DNA from 2 places in the Variovorax sp. GW821-FHT10B04 genome. Region 2 is predicted to be linked to the other one. Evidence: riboswitches for the same ligand, from Rfam matches in the RefSeq annotation. Region 2 holds a riboswitch; the other holds the start of a gene.
The links. Region 2 has a riboswitch for manganese ahead of AC07PZ_RS06300 (TMEM165/GDT1 family protein). Riboswitches for the same ligand answer to the same signal wherever they lie in the genome.
Positions count from the first base shown of each region.

Region 1: another riboswitch for manganese. It lies ahead of mntP (manganese efflux pump MntP); the one in region 2 lies ahead of AC07PZ_RS06300 (TMEM165/GDT1 family protein).

Region 1 is NZ_JBWKNQ010000001.1:801,745-809,398, forward strand. Features, by position in the region: gene AC07PZ_RS03845 (FAD-dependent oxidoreductase) at 1-501, shown strand, start outside; gene AC07PZ_RS03850 (AraC family transcriptional regulator) at 603-1,481, shown strand; gene AC07PZ_RS03855 (alpha/beta hydrolase family protein) at 1,513-2,523, shown strand; gene AC07PZ_RS03860 (NRAMP family divalent metal transporter) at 2,542-3,837, opposite strand; gene mntP (manganese efflux pump MntP) at 3,898-4,470, opposite strand; yybP-ykoY riboswitch at 4,486-4,650, opposite strand; gene AC07PZ_RS03870 (TauD/TfdA dioxygenase family protein) at 4,811-5,740, shown strand; gene AC07PZ_RS03875 (LLM class flavin-dependent oxidoreductase) at 5,806-7,179, shown strand; gene AC07PZ_RS03880 (SfnB family sulfur acquisition oxidoreductase) at 7,176-7,654, shown strand, end outside.
Region 2 is NZ_JBWKNQ010000002.1:252,980-260,633, reverse strand. Features, by position in the region: gene metW (methionine biosynthesis protein MetW) at 1-563, opposite strand, end outside; gene metX (homoserine O-succinyltransferase MetX) at 565-1,707, opposite strand; gene AC07PZ_RS06300 (TMEM165/GDT1 family protein) at 1,991-2,554, opposite strand; yybP-ykoY riboswitch at 2,562-2,748, opposite strand; gene rbp (RNA-binding regulator) at 2,996-3,532, shown strand; gene AC07PZ_RS06290 (SDR family oxidoreductase) at 3,586-4,359, opposite strand; gene lptC (LPS export ABC transporter periplasmic protein LptC) at 4,375-5,031, opposite strand; gene AC07PZ_RS06280 (KdsC family phosphatase) at 5,028-5,576, opposite strand; gene AC07PZ_RS06275 (KpsF/GutQ family sugar-phosphate isomerase) at 5,576-6,577, opposite strand; gene AC07PZ_RS06270 (monovalent cation:proton antiporter family protein) at 6,679-7,654, shown strand, end outside.

The DNA.
Region 1 (7,654 bases), on a different contig from region 2:
GGCGCCTGGGCGCTCGAATGGACTCGCGCGCAGGTGGCCATCCTGCGGCCCGATCCATGGAGCCGCGCCATCGGAGCGGTGATCCGCGACCTGATCGCCACCAGGGACGGGGCCGCGTATTTCGCCGCGAAAGTCGACGGCTCCCAACGCCGCCATGACCTGCCCGGCCGTCACCCGCTGGTGGGCCACAGCGCGCCCGATCTCGTGCTGTCCGACGGGTCGCGGCTCGCCGCCTTCATGCGTGGCGGCAGCGCCCTGCTGGTGACCCTGCATGACGAGCCGGCGCTCAGGTCGATGGACGAAGAGTACCCAGGCCGCTTGACCATCGTCCATGGCAATGGCGTCGACGCAATGGGACTTGCAGCCCTGTTCATCAGGCCCGACGGCATCGTCGCGTGGGCTCGAGACCAGGATGAACCCTTCGAGCAAGCGGCGCTGCTTGAATCCATGCACCGCTGGTTGGGCCGCCCGGATGGCACAGCCTGTTCGATTCCCGCGTGACTCCACTGGCAGCCCGCGTGCACACGTCCATCAACGTCCGCTCGCCCGAATTGCGCAAGCGCGGCTAAGTTTCATGTGCAGGACCGGCGCACACTTGCGCCATGCAAGCCTCATCCATCGAGCAGCGCTACAGGGCGCGCGTGGCCCGCGTGGTCGCGGCGATCGTCGCCGACCCACTGGCCGACCACCGGCTCGAAGACCTGGCGGCACTCGCCCACTTCTCCCCGTTCCACTTTCATCGCATCTACCACGGCATCGCAGGTGAAACCGTGGCGGCGACGGTGCGCCGCGTGCGGCTCGCGCTGGCGGGCCGGATGCTCACCGGAGACGACACCAGCGTCACCGAGATCGCCCTTGCCGTGGGCTACGACAGCCCTCAGGCCTTCACGCGTGCGTTCACCCAGTTCACCGGCCAGTCGCCGCGGCAGTTCCGACAGCACATGAACAAGGCGGCGCTGCATCCGAAGCCGACCGATGCGCAGGGTCCGACGGCGAGCAGCGAGCACGCCGAATCCGGCTTCGAAGTGCGCATCGTCCAGCGGCCGGCCCAGTCGGTTCATGCGCTGCGTCACCAGGGCCCGTTCTCGACCATTCCGCACACGCATCGGCGGCTGCGTGCGCAGCTCGGCGCGCAAAGGGTGTCGGGATGGTTCGGCATCTCCTACGGCAATCCCGAGATGCGCTCGGACTTCAGGCACTACGTCGCCGCTGCCCTGCCCGATCCCCGGCCTGCCGCCGAGGCAGTGCATGGCATCGAACACATCGAGATACCTGGCGGGCTCTATGCCATGCACTGCCTCGGCGGCCGGTACACCCGCATCAACGCGGCCGTGCAGGCGATCTATCGGCGATGGCTGCCGGAGAGCGGGTACGAGCCGGATGATCGGCCCACGCTCGAACACTATCTCAACTCGCCGCGCCAGGTTCCGCCGGACGACCTGCGCACGGAACTCCTGATCCCGGTCCGCCCGGCGCGCTGACGCGCCCGGCATCCCATCTCCAGACATGCACATGCTCCTGCCACGCCGCCTGCTCGTTGCCCTCTTGTTCCTCGTTTCGACCTTCGTCCATGCCGCCGGCTTCAGCCTGATCGAGGTGCCGGCCGATCGCGACGGGCCCGCGCTGCAAGGCGCCGTCTGGATGCCGTGCGCCCAGCCCCCGGCGGACGGGGTGGAGCTCGGCCGCGTACGGCTCGCGGCGGTGCGCGACTGCCCGATCGCATCGGGCGGTCCGCGGCCATTGATCGTGCTGTCGCACGGCTATGGCGGTTCCTTCCTGGGGCACCACGACACGGCACAGGCCCTGGCAGACGCGGGCTTCGTGGTCGCGACGATCACCCATTCGGGCGACAACTTCCGGTTGCGCGGTGGTCCGGACGACAGCATCGTCGCGCTCGCAACCCGCACCGTCGACATCCGGCGCCTGATCGACTTCATGCTGGGGGCCTGGCCCGCGCACGAGCGGCTGGATGCCGACAAGGTGGGCTTCTACGGCTTCTCGAGAGGCGGCTACACGGGCCTGGTGCTGGTGGGTGCCGAACCCGATTTCGAACGCTTGCCGCCGCGGCCGTCATCTCCCTGCGCGGTGGCCCCCGAAGGACCCGACTGCGTCACCATGCGGCGTCGCTTCCAGTCGCTGCTCTCGGCTCCGCTGGCGCATGACGCGCGCATCAAGGCGGCCGTCATCGTCGATCCGTTCAATGCGGTATTCACGGCGGCTGGACTGGCCAGGGTGCGCAGCATTCCCATTCAACTCTGGGCTTCCGCCACCGGCGGGGATGGCGTCACACCCGAGAGCGTCGAAGGCGTGCGCCGCAGCCTGCCCGTGGTGCCGGACTGGCATGTGGCGGCAGGTGCTTCGCACTTCAGCTTTCTCGCGCCGTGTTCGGCCGCGCAACGTGAAGCGGCGCCCGAGCTGTGCGCGGACCCGGCCGGCTTCGACCGCACCGCGTTTCATGCCGAACTGAATGAACGGGTGCTTGCGTTCCTCAAGCAGCACCTCGCCTCCGCGGCAAGGCCCTAGCAGACAGCAGGCCGTCGATCAGGCCAAGCACATGGCGCCCACCACGAGGCCCATCGCCACCGTCGCCGCCCATCCGAGGATCTTCAGCCTGCGCGACGCGGTGAAGTCGCCCATGAGCCGCCGATTCGACACCATCAGCATCATCACCACCATCACCGGCACGGCGATGACGCCGTTCAACACGGCACTCCAGAACAGCGCCTTGATCGGGTCCAGCGGCGTGAAGCCCAGGGCGATGCCGAGCAGGGTCGACACGACGATCACCGCATAGAAGCCGCGCGACCGTGCCGGCTTGTCTTCGAGGCTGGCGTTCCAGTCGAAGGTGCCGGCCAGCGCGTAGGCGGCGGACCCGGCCAGCACCGGAATCGCCAGCATGCCCGTACCGATGATCCCCAATGCGAACAGCCAGAACGCGAGCGGGCCGGCGATCGGCTTCAACGCCGCAGCCGCCTGGGCCGAGGTCTGGATGTCGGTCACGCCCTTGGCGTGGAGCGCCAATGCCGCCGTCAGCACGATGAAGAAGGCGATGAGATTCGAAACCCCCATGCCGAAACAGGTGTCGAGTCTCATGCGCCGGAAGCTGGACGGCGCCTGCTCGGGCGCCTCGGTCAGCGGCCTGGCCGCGCCGTCGCTGCGCATTTCCTCGACTTCCTGCGAGGCCTGCCAGAAGAACAGATAGGGGCTGATGGTCGTGCCGAAGATCGCGACGACGGTGACCAGGTATTCGGCCTTCATCTGCAGTGGCGGCATGACCACCGCGCGCAGTACTTCGCCCCAGGGGATCTCGATCGTGAACAACACGGCGACGTACGAGAACAGCACCAGCGTGAGCCACTTGAGCACGCGCACGTAGCGCGTGTAGGGCACGAAGACCTGCAGCAGCAGCGTCAACAGCCCGAAGGCGACCGTGAAGGCCTTGGCCTCGCCGCCGAACACCAGGACGGCGGCGTCGCCCATGGCCGAGAGGTCCGCCGCCAGATTGATGACGTTGGCCGCGAGCAGCAGCGCCACCACGGCCCAGAGCAGCCATCGCGGATAGTGCAGCCGCATGTTGGCCGCCAGCCCATGCCCGGTGACCCGCCCGATGCGGGCGCTGATCAACTGGATGCCCACCATCAGCGGGTAGGTGAAGCACAGGCTCCACAAGGTGCCCAGCCCGAACTGGGCGCCGGCCTGCGAGTAGGTCGCGATGCCGCTCGGGTCGTCGTCGGCCGCACCGGTGATCAGGCCCGGGCCGAGCCGCCCGAGAAACGAGCGCTTGTCGTCGGAGGTCGGGCCGCGGGTGCTCTTGGCTGGCGCAGGTGGGGTTGGCATGAGCGCAATCGAAGGGATCGGGCCGCTATCGTCGCACGGCGCCCGACCGCCGCAATCGGGTCATGCCAGCGCGGTGAGGTGCTCGTACAGGATGACGGAGCCGATGCCGATCAGCAGCACGCCGCCGATGGCTTCCGCCCAGCGGCCAGCCACATTGCCGAGAAGCCGCCCGACCATGACGCCCAGCGTGACCATGGCGAACGTGGCGAAGCCGATGGCCGCAGCCACGGGCACGATGTTCACGTTCAGGAAGGCCAGGCCGACGCCGACCGCCATCGCGTCGATGCTGGTGGCGAAACCGGTGACGGCAAGCACCCAGAAGCCGTGGCTGCGGGGCTTTTCGGTTTCTTCCTCGCCGGACTTCCGCAGGGCGGCCCAGATCATGCGGGCGCCGAGCACGCACAGGAGCGTGAAAGCGATCCAGTGGTCCCAGGTCTTCACGTAGCCCGACGCCGCGTAGCCCAGCGCCCAGCCGATGACCGGCGTGATGGCTTCGATGACGCCGAAGATGGCGCCGGTCCGCAGCGCTTCGGACCATCGGGGTTTTTCGAGTGCCGTGCCCTTGCCGACGGCGGCGGCGAATGCATCGGTCGACATGGCCATGGCCAGCAATGCGGTGGAAGCGAAGTTCATGTGGGGATCGTTCTGATGGCCGGGCGACGACACAACGGCACGCCCCACTGCCCGACCTGTGTCGCGGTGGCGTGCCGATGGTCTCGCCAACCAGAACGGTTGCCAGCGCCACAGCACATGAAATGCCGAGTATGTTGACGCGGGCGCTTCCAGGGACGGAAGCCGGCTACTCCCCAAGGGAGCCGCGAGTATAGGGAACCGGGAACATCCCGGCGCCGTGCAATGCCATCGGCGATCGGCCACCGAAGCCGGATTTCCGCATATCGACATGCGCAATGGGCGCAAGCGATGGGTGCGAACTTTCCTAGCATTCGCAGGCGCAGCACCGCACTCCAAAGCCATGTCCATATCCATTTCAGCCGAGCCCGTCACCCACCTCGCCAGCCATGCTGCGAGCCCCGCCGCCGGACCCGATGCCTTCCGCATTTCGCCCATCGACGCGTCGCTGGGCGCACAGGTGGTCGGCCTCGACGCCACCCGCCCGCTGCCGGCCGCCCAGGTCCTGGCGCTGAAGCAGGCACTGCGCGACAGGCATGTGCTCGTCATCAAGCAGCAGCGGATCGACGACGGCCAGTTCGAGCGGCTGGCGAGCTACTTCGGCAGCGTGTTCCGGCCGCCGGCCAACGTGCCGGTGCTGGGCTCCGACCCGTACGGCGGCAACACGCCGGACATCGTGCACGTGTCGAACCAGGCCGGTGGCGTGCTCGGGCACGACGAACTCTCGGCACACGCGGACCACCACTGGACGCCCGTGCCCTCCGCCGGCTCGCTGCTCTACGGCATCGAGGTTCCGTCCGAAGGCGGCGACACCACCTGGTACAACCTCGCCGCCGCGTGGGACGCGCTCGACGCCGCCACGCAGCGCGAGATCGACCAGCTGCAGCTCATCACCTACAACCCGTTCCTGCGCAAGCTCAAGCCGCTCGCATCGGGCTTTCCGCTCTATCGCACGCCCGACATCGAGCCGCTCGCGCCCTTCGAGGTGCATCCGCTGGTGCGCACGCATCCCGACAGCGGCCGCCGGATCCTCCATCTCGGCGCACGCACCGAGGTCGAGATCGTCGGCGTGGAGCCGCAGTACGGTGCCGCGCTCATCGCCCGCCTGCGGGCGCACCTGCTGCAGCCGCGCTTCGCCTACACGCACCGCTGGTCGGTGGGCGACATCGTCTATTGGGACAACCAGGCCACGCTGCATGCGCGCAGCGCGTTCGACAACGGCGAACGCCGGCTGCTCAAGCGCATCAGCCTTTCGGGCAGCCGCCCTTACTGACGCGCCCCGGGCCGACGACTCCGAATCCCCAGCGCGGCGGCCTGCCGGCCCGCGCGGACCACGCCATGGCTGCACGCCGCCCCATCCTGCTCAACGCGTTCGACATGAACACCGTGGGCCACATCGCCCATGGCATGTGGCGGCATCCGCGCGACCGGTCCACCGGATACAAGCGGCTGCCGTACTGGCTCGACATGGCCCGCACGCTCGAGCGCGGGCTGTTCGACGGCCTGTTCCTCGCGGACGTCACGGGCGTCTATGACGTCTGGGGCGGCAACGCCGACGCTGCATTGCGCGACGCCATCCAGCTGCCGATCAACGACCCGGCCGTGCTGGTCGGCGCCATGGCGAGCGTCACCACGCACCTGGGTTTCGGCATCACGGCCACCATCGCCGCCGAGTCGCCGCACGCCTTTGCGCGGCGCATGTCCACGCTCGACCACCTGAGCGAAGGCCGGCTCGGCTGGAACATCGTCACCGGCTTTCTCGACAGCGCGGCACGTGCACAAGGCGGCGCGGCCACGGCGGGCCACGACCAGCGCTACGACCGTGCCGACGAATTCATGTCGCTGGTCTACCAGTTGTGGGAGTCGAGCTGGGACGACGACGCCGTGGTCGCCGACCGCGCCGGCGGCCTCTACGCCGACCCGGCCAAGGTGAGGCCGATCCACCACGACGGCGCGTTCTACCGGCTCGACGCGGTGCATCCGTGCGAGCCGTCGCCGCAGCGCACGCCATTGCTCTTCCAGGCCGGCGCGTCCGCGCGCGGCACCGTCTTCGCGGCGCGCCATGCCGAAGTGGTCTTCGTTCCCAACCAGGGCCTGCAGGCGACCGCGGCCGTCGTGCGCAAGCTGCGCGCCGCCATGGCCGAGGCCGGGCGCGACCCGTCGGACGCGCGCTTCGTCACCACCTTGCAGGTGATCGCGGGCCGCACCGAAAGCGAGGCCCGCGCGCGCTACGAGGACTATCGCCGCTACGCCCGGCCCGAAGCTGGCCTCGTGCAGTTCTCGAGCGCCATCGGCGTCGACCTGTCCCGGCACGGGCTCGACGACCCGGTGACCGGCGGCAGCGCCGACGCGATCCAGAGCTCGGTCGACACGCTGCAGCGGCAGCAGGCGGCGCCCACGATCCGCCAGCTGCTCGCGCAGATGCCGCTCGGCGGTCGCCACCGCCCCATCGTGGGAACGCCCGCGCAGATCGCCGACGAGATCGAGGCCTGGGTCGACGAAGCCGGCGTCGACGGCTTCAACCTCGTGCGCACCGTCAGCCCCGAAGGCCTCGAGCACTTCGTCGAGCTGGTCGTGCCCGAGCTCCAGCGCCGCGGGCTGCACAAGCGCGCCTATGCCGAAGGCACCTGGCGCGAAAAGATCTTCGGGCGCGCCGGCGTGCGCCCGCCTGCCGTTCCCGTTCCAGCCAGACAACCCCGAGCCAACCCATGACCGCCCACCTGATCAAGACCGACGCCGAAGCCCTTTCCGTGGCCCGCGCACTGGCCGCCGAATTCGCGCCGACCGCCTCCGAGCGCGACCGCGAGCGCCGCCTGCCGCACGCGGAGATCGAGCGCTTCTCGGCCAGCGGGCTGTGGGGCATCACGGTGCCGCGCGCCTTCGGTGGCGCAGCCGTGTCGCACGTGACGCTGGCGGAAGTCACCGCACTGATCTCCGAGGCCGACCCCGCGCTCGGCCAGATCCCGCAGAACCACTACTGCCTGGTCGACGCGGTGCGGCTGATCGGCAACCCCGCCCAGCAGGACTTCTTCTTTCGCGAGGCGCTCGAAGGCCGGCGCTTCGGCAATGCGGTGTCCGAGAGCGGCACGCCCAACGCCAAGGTGATCACCGCACGCCTGAGCCATGGCCGCGACGGCCTGCGCCTGAACGGCCGCAAGTTCTACTGCACCGGCGCGCTGTTCGCGCA
Region 2 (7,654 bases):
ACCGCCGTCGAGGCGCGCAGGTTGGGCAGCCAGCGCACTTCATGGCCTTCCTGCAGGCCGAACGCGTCGATCACGCGCAGCCGGTTCTTCTCGGCCAGCGCACCGAAATCCCGGAAGGTGCCGACGCGGATATTGGGCGTGTCGTACCACTGGTAAGGCAGCCGCCGCGTGACCGGCATGCGGCCGCGCGCAATGCTCAGCCGGTTCGGCCAGTGCGCGAAATTGGGGAACGCGACGATGCCGGCACGACCGACGCGCGCGGTCTCGCGCAGCATGATCTCGGCATTGCGCAGATGCTGCAGCGTGTCGATCTGCAGCACGACGTCGAAGCTGGCGTCGTCGAACATCGCCAGGCCTTCATCGAGGTTCAGCTGGATCACGTCGACGCCGCGGCGGATGCATTGCAGCACGTTGCCGTCGGCGATCTCGACGCCGTAGCCGGTGCAGCCGCGCTCGCGCTGAAGGAGATCCAGCAGCGCACCGTCGCCGCAGCCCAGATCGAGCACGCGGGCGCCATGCGGCACGAGGTTGGCGATGAGTCGTTGGGTGTCGAGGTCGCTCATGTCACAGCTCCGCGGCGATGCGGTCGAAATAGGAGCGCACCACGCCCATGTAGCGCACATCGTCGAGCAGGAAGGCATCGTGCCCGTGCGGCGCGTCGATTTCGGCGTAACTCACGCTGCGGCGGTTGTCGAGCAGCGCCTTGACCAGCTCCCGGCTGCGCGCGGGCGAGAAACGCCAGTCGGTGGTGAAGCTGACAAGCAGGAACTTCGCCTGGGCCCGTGCAAATGCGGCCGTGAGGTCACCACCATGGACGCGCGCCGGATCGAAGTAGTCGAGCGCGCGGGTGATCAACAGGTAGGTGTTGGCGTCGAAATATTCGCTGAACTTGTCGCCCTGGTAGCGCAGGTAGCTTTCGATCTGGAACTCGATCTCCTGCGTCGAATAGCGGTAGTCGGTGCCGGCCAGTTCGCCTTCGACCGCACTGCGCAGCGCACGGCCGAACTTGGCGTTCATGACGTCGTCGCTGAGGTAGGTGATGTGGCCGATCATCCGTGCGATGCGCAGGCCGCGTTTCGGGATCACGCCGTGCTCGTAGAAGTGGCCACCGTTGAAATCCGGATCGGTCACGATGGCGCGCCGGGCAACCTCGTTGAAGGCGATGTTCTCCGCAGTGAGGTTCGGCGCGCTCGCGACGACCACCGCGTGCCGCACGCGCGCCGGGTATTGCAGCGTCCAGGACAAGGCCTGCATGCCGCCCAGGCTGCCACCCATCACGGCCAAGGTGTCGATGCCCAGCGCATCGAGCAGTGCGGCCTGCGCGTCGACCCAATCCTCGACCGTGACCACGGGGAAATCGGCGCCGTACACACGGCCAGTCGCAGGGTTCGTGTGCATCGGACCGGTGGAACCGAAACAGGAGCCGAGGTTGTTGATGCCGATGACGAAGAAGCGGTTGGTGTCGACCGGCTTGCCCGGCCCGATCATGTTGTCCCACCACCCCTCGGACTTTGGCTGGCCTGCATAGACGCCGGCCACGTGATGCGACGCATTGAGCGCGTGACAGACGAGCACCGCATTGCTGCGGTCGGCATTCAACGTACCGTAGGTCTCGTAGGCCAGCGTGTAGTCGCTGAGCGAGGCGCCGCTTCGCAACGGCAGCGGGCCGGCGAAGGACATCGATTGGGGAAGGACTTCGAAAGACATGGACAGCAAAAACCCGGCCTCGCCAAAAACGAGCCGGGTCGGCTTCTGTCTTTAGCTGGATTTATAAAGCGCCCGCAAGCTGTAGCAAATCGGCGCAGAGCAAGTATATCCCCCAGGCTTCATGTCACTTGGCTCTCCCCAGGCTTCGCGCACTTCGTGTCGCTCTCGCCACCCCCTGCCGGAGGCAACACGAGCGGCCCGGCAAAGCCGGCTCCGCCGTGTTTCTGGAAGGAGGCAGGGAGGAGGGACTGACTATGAGGGGGCTATGGGGGCGGCCGTTGGATTACAGGCCGATGATCATGATGACGCCAAGCACCAGGAAGATCACGGCGGAGATGCCGTGAACCAGCTTGATGGGCACGCGCTTCACGAGCTTGTCGCCCAGCCAGACGACGGGTGCATTCGCCAGCATCATGCCCAGCGTGGTGCCGGCGACGACCCAGACGTAGTCGCCGACGAAGCGGGCGGCGAGCATCACCGTGGCGATCTGGGTCTTGTCGCCCATCTCTGCCAGGAAGAAGGCGATCACGGTCGTGCCGAACACGCCGAACTGCGAGGACTTCGGCGAGTCTTCCTCGTCCAGCTTGTCGGGAATCAGCATCCAGACCGCCATCGCGATGAAAGAGCCACCGAGGATCCAGCGCAACGCCACCGGGCCAAGCACATGCGTAACCCAACTGCCGACCGCACCGGCCAACGCATGGTTGACGAGCGTCGAGACAAAGATGCCGAGGACGATCGGCCAGGGTTTTCGAAAACGCGCAGCGAGGATGAGCGCGAGCAGTTGGGTCTTGTCACCCATTTCCGCCAGCGCGACGATGCCGGTGGCGACGAGAAAAGCTTCCATGACGTGGGGATCCTTTGGGCCGAAGGACATGACGCAATTGACCATGCAGCGCCTTCGGCCATTTATCCGAAGCTGCATGATCAAAGGTCTCGCCAAGTCGAACCGTGTGAGCCATGTCCGGCACGAGGCCGATCAAGTCTGTTGACGCACACCCTTCTCAAGATGGAAGGCGGCTACTCCCCAATGACCCGCGGATTCTAGCCAGTGTTTACCCTGATTCGAGAACATCGTCGGCTTACACTAATTTTCAAAACGCGCCGACCATGAGGAAAATTCCCGTTTGCACCAGAAATATTTCACCCATAATGCACGAGCCTCCATTCAAATTTTTCCATGGGGGGAGGCAAGTTCGGTGATCGGCTAGTTTCGCGCGCTCAGCGGTTTGGGTGGTGCTCTCGGGACTCCATCGCTTTTCTTGGTGTGTTTATTAGGAGTCCCTTGATGGGCAACAAACTGTACGTCGGCAATCTGCCGTATTCCGTGCGCGATGGCGACCTCGAACAGGCTTTTGGCCAGTTCGGTCTGGTGACCAGCGCAAAAGTCATGATGGAACGCGACACCGGCCGCTCGAAGGGCTTCGGCTTCGTCGAGATGGGCAGTGATGCCGAGGCGCAAGCCGCCATCAATGGCATGAATGGCCAGCCGCTCGGCGGCCGCAGCGTTGTTGTGAACGAAGCGCGTCCGATGGAAGCTCGTCCGCCGCGCAGCGGTGGTGGCGGTTTCGGCGGCGGTGGTGGTGGTTACGGTGGTGGTGGCGGCGGTTACGGCGGCGGCGGCGGTGGTCGCAGCGGCGGTGGTGGCGGCTACGGCGGTGGTGGTGGCGGCGGTTATGGCGGCGGCGGTGGTGGTGGTCGCAGCGGTGGCGGCGGCGGTGACGGTGGTTTCCGCAGCCCGTACGGAGCCGGTCCTCGCGGCGGTGGCGGTGGTCGCAGCGGCGGCGGCGGTGGCTACGGTGGTGGTGGCAACAGCGGCTACTGATCCGTCGACCTGATCCTCAAGACACGATGAAAGGCTCCTGCGGGAGCCTTTTGTCATTCGCCTTTTCGCTTCTTGCGGCCGCGCCCCGAGACAGCTTTGTCGAACAGGGCGTTGGGCAGCATGCGCATCAGTTTCGCGATAACGCCCATCTGCCACGGGATCACGCGGTAGCTGATGCCGGATTCGATGACATCGAATGCCTTGTCTGCAAAGTCATCGGCTTTCATCAGAAAAGGCATGCTGTAGCGGTTGCCGCGCGTCAGCGGCGTGTCGATGTAGCCAGGGCAGATCGTCACGACCCGAATGCCTTGACTCCTCAATTCGCCACGCAGGCTCTCGCAATAGGCGACAACGCCTGCCTTGCTGGCGCAATAGGCGCCGTGGCCCGGCAAGCCGCGGATGGCGGCAACGCTGCCGATGCCGACAAGCCGTCCGCTACCGCGCGCCACCATCGCGTCGATGAAGGGATGAAAGGTAGCGGCCAAACCCACGTTGTTGACCGTGAGTGTCTGTGCCAGCACATCGAGATCTGCGCGCTCGGCGGTATCGATGCCGATGCTGATGCCGGCATTCGCCACCACGACGTCCGGTACGCCCTGCTGCGCGATGCATGCCTTTCCGGCCGCAACGATGCTGTCGATCTGCGCCACATCGGCGCCGTAGATCCGGTAATCGGCAGGATCGATCCCGCGCTCAGTTGCCCATGCCTCCATGTCGGCGGTGCGACGGGCGACCAACGCCAGGCTGTAACCCGCCTGGTGGAATCGTTGGGCAAGGGCCTGGCCAATTCCGCTGGACGCACCCGTGATGAAAACCAGAGGCCGCATCGTCGGAATCTCCCGTCAGCGTTTGGCGCGCGGCGGAGTCGCAGCGGCCCCTGGCGCAGGCATCAGCAAGCCGCGCACGCGCCCTTGCAGATTCGCCACGCCAGTGAGATTGTCATAGTCGAGCTTGTCTGCGGTGAATTGATCATCACCACGCTTTAGCGCCACGGGCAAGTGCGAAGTCACACGCTCGGTATCGACAAAAACGTGCAGGAATTCACCGCGAAATTCGAGCCGTGGGACCGGCCGGCCGCTTGACGAGGTCGCAGCGTCGCGCACGATCACCGCGTTGCCGAACAGCTGCAATTCGCTGCCATCGCCGTTCGACAGGCCACGATCGGCCGTCGCGTGCGTGACCAGCCCTTCGTCCGAAACCGCGCGCAACCTGACCTGGTCGACCTCCAAGGTGTCGGTGTCCGGAAAATGGCGGCCTTCCTTGCCGAACAGCTCGCTGCGCAATACGCCCGTAGGCAGAAAATTCTTGACGACGAAGCCCCGCATGAAGAAATCGGGCTCATGCACCGGCGCCGCTGGTGCCGAAGCTTCGAGCAGCCTCGGGGCATTTCGGACCAGCCAATAGGTGCCCAGAGCCAACGCGAAGGTCAGAATGATCGGCAGATAGATCGTGACACGGTCGAAACCCTTGCGCAGCAACGCGCCAACGGGCCGACTCATGAAGCCATGCCTCGCGCCACGTCCAGCAGGCGACGGTAATGGCCGCCTGCCGTGAGCAGCAGGTCGCAGAATTCGCGCGCGGCACCTTCGCCGCCGCGTGCAGTCGTCACGTGGCGGGCCACGGCGCGCACCTCGGCGTGCGCGTTGGCCGGTGCTGCGGCGAAACCGACCCGCAGCAAGATCGGCAGATCAGGCCAGTCGTCACCAATGGCGGCGGCCTGGGTCCAGTTCAGCCCGAGCGATGCGAGCATCGCCTCGGCCGCGGGCAGCTTGTTCTCCGTGCCGTAGCGCACATGTTCGATTCCGAGCGCCTCGAGACGTACACGCAGAGGTTTGGAGTCGCGCCCGGTGATCACGGCCGGCACGATCCCGGCCGTGCGCAAGAGCTTGAGTCCATAGCCATCGAGGATGCTGAAGCGCTTGAGCGTTTCGCCGTGCTCGCTGAAATACACGCCGCCGTCGGTCAGCACGCCGTCGACGTCGAAGAAAGCGACGCGCACATCCTGGGCGGCAAGCAGCGTTTCGGGTGCAAAGGTCATCGGCATCAGATGACCTTTGCACGCATCAGGTCGTTGATGGTGATGGCGCCGATCAACAAGCCATCGGCATCGACCACCAACAGACTGGTGATGCGATGCTCTTCCATCAACTCTGCCGCCTCGACGCCCAGGGCATCGGCGCGCAGCGTGCGCGGTGCGCGGTGCATCGCATCGGCCGCAGTCAGGGCGCGCAGATCGGCGCCGGTCTCGATCAGGCGGCGCAGGTCACCGTCGGTGAAGATGCCGATCGGCCGCCCGCCGTCGTCGACCACCGCCGCCGCGCCCAGTCCCTTGTTGCTCATCTCGCGCATCAGCTCGCTGAAGCCGGCCGACGGCACGACGCGCGGCACCGCGTCGCCGGTGCGCATCAGGTCGCTGACGTGGGTCAGCAGTTTGCGGCCCAGCGCGCCACCGGGATGGGACCGTGCGAAGTCTTCGGTGCCGAAGCCGCGCGCGTCGAGCAGGGCCACGGCCAACGCGTCACCCAGCGCGATCTGCGCGGTGGTGCTGGCCGTGGGCGCGAGGTTGAGCGGACAGGCTTCCTTCTCGACGCCGCTGTCCAGCACGATGTCGGCATGGCGGGCGAGCGTCGACTCGGCGCGACCCGTCATCGCGATCAGCGGCACGCCCTGGCGCTTGACGACCGGCAGGATGGTGGTGAGTTCCTCGACTTCGCCGCTGTTGGAAATCGCCAGCACGAGGTCGACCGACTTGATCATCCCGAGGTCGCCGTGGCTGGCTTCTGCCGGGTGCACGAACATCGCGGGCGTGCCGGTCGAGGCCAGCGTGGCCGCGATCTTGCGCCCCACGTGGCCGCTCTTGCCCATGCCCATGACCACCACGCGTCCGCGCACGTCGAGGATCTTCTGCACGGCTTCGACGAAGCTGGGGCCGACACGCGATTTCAGGCCCAGCACCGCTTCGGCTTCGATGTCGAAGGTCAGGCGGGCCCGCGCAAGCGCTTTGTCGGGATCGGCCGTGAAGGCCAGGGGAGGGCGGGAACTCATCGCAGGGATTTTATCGGTCGCACCGATGCCCCCACACCCCGCCGTCGCGCGCCCGGAAAGCCCCTTTCCCGCCGAATGAAGACCCTTGCTAGCATCGGGTCATGTCTTCCCTTGATCTCACGCTGTTGTACCTGCTGGCCGCGGTGATCGGGGTGGTGGCCTGCCGGCTGCTGAAGCTGCCGCCGATGCTGGGTTATCTCTCGGCCGGCGTGCTGATCGGACCGCATGCGCTGGCGCTGGCCGACAACAGCGAGGGCATTCGCCACCTGGGCGAATTCGGCGTGGTCTTCCTGATGTTCGTGATCGGACTCGAGTTCAGCCTGCCGAAGCTGCGGGCGATGCGGCGCCACGTGTTCGGGCTCGGCCTGCTTCAGGTGCTGCTGACGATGGGCATCGCCACCGCCGCCGCGCTGATCGTCGCCACGCAGCTGCCACCGGCCTGGCGCCTGGGCTGGCAGACCGCATTGGCGCTGTCGGGCGCGCTCACGATGAGCAGCACGGCCATCGTGGTCAAGCTGATGTCCGAAAGGCTCGAACTCGAGAGCGAGCATGGCAAGCGCGTGATGGGTGTGCTGCTGTTCCAGGATCTGGCAGTGGTTCCGTTGCTGGTGATCATTCCCGCACTGGGTGCGCCGCCCGAGGCGCTGTTCAAGGCGCTGTCGATTGCGTTGCTGAAGGCGGCCTTCCTCGTCGGCGTGCTGCTCTATGGCGGTCCACGCGTGATGCGCTGGTGGCTCACGCTGGTCGCGCGTCGCCGCAGCGAAGAGCTGTTCATGCTCAACCTGCTGCTGGTCACGCTGGGGCTTGCGTGGATGACAGAGCTGGCCGGCCTGAGCCTCGCGCTCGGCGCCTTCATCGCCGGCATGCTGGTGTCGGAGACCGAATACAAGCACCAGGTGGAAACCGACATCCGGCCTTTCCACGACGTGCTGCTTGGGCTGTTCTTCATCACCATCGGCATGTCGCTCGACTGGCATATCGTGATCGAACGCTGGGCACTGGTGGCGCTGCTGCTGGTGCTGCCGCTGGCCTTCAAGCTGCTGCTGGTGATGCTGCTTTCACGCGGACTGGGCGCAA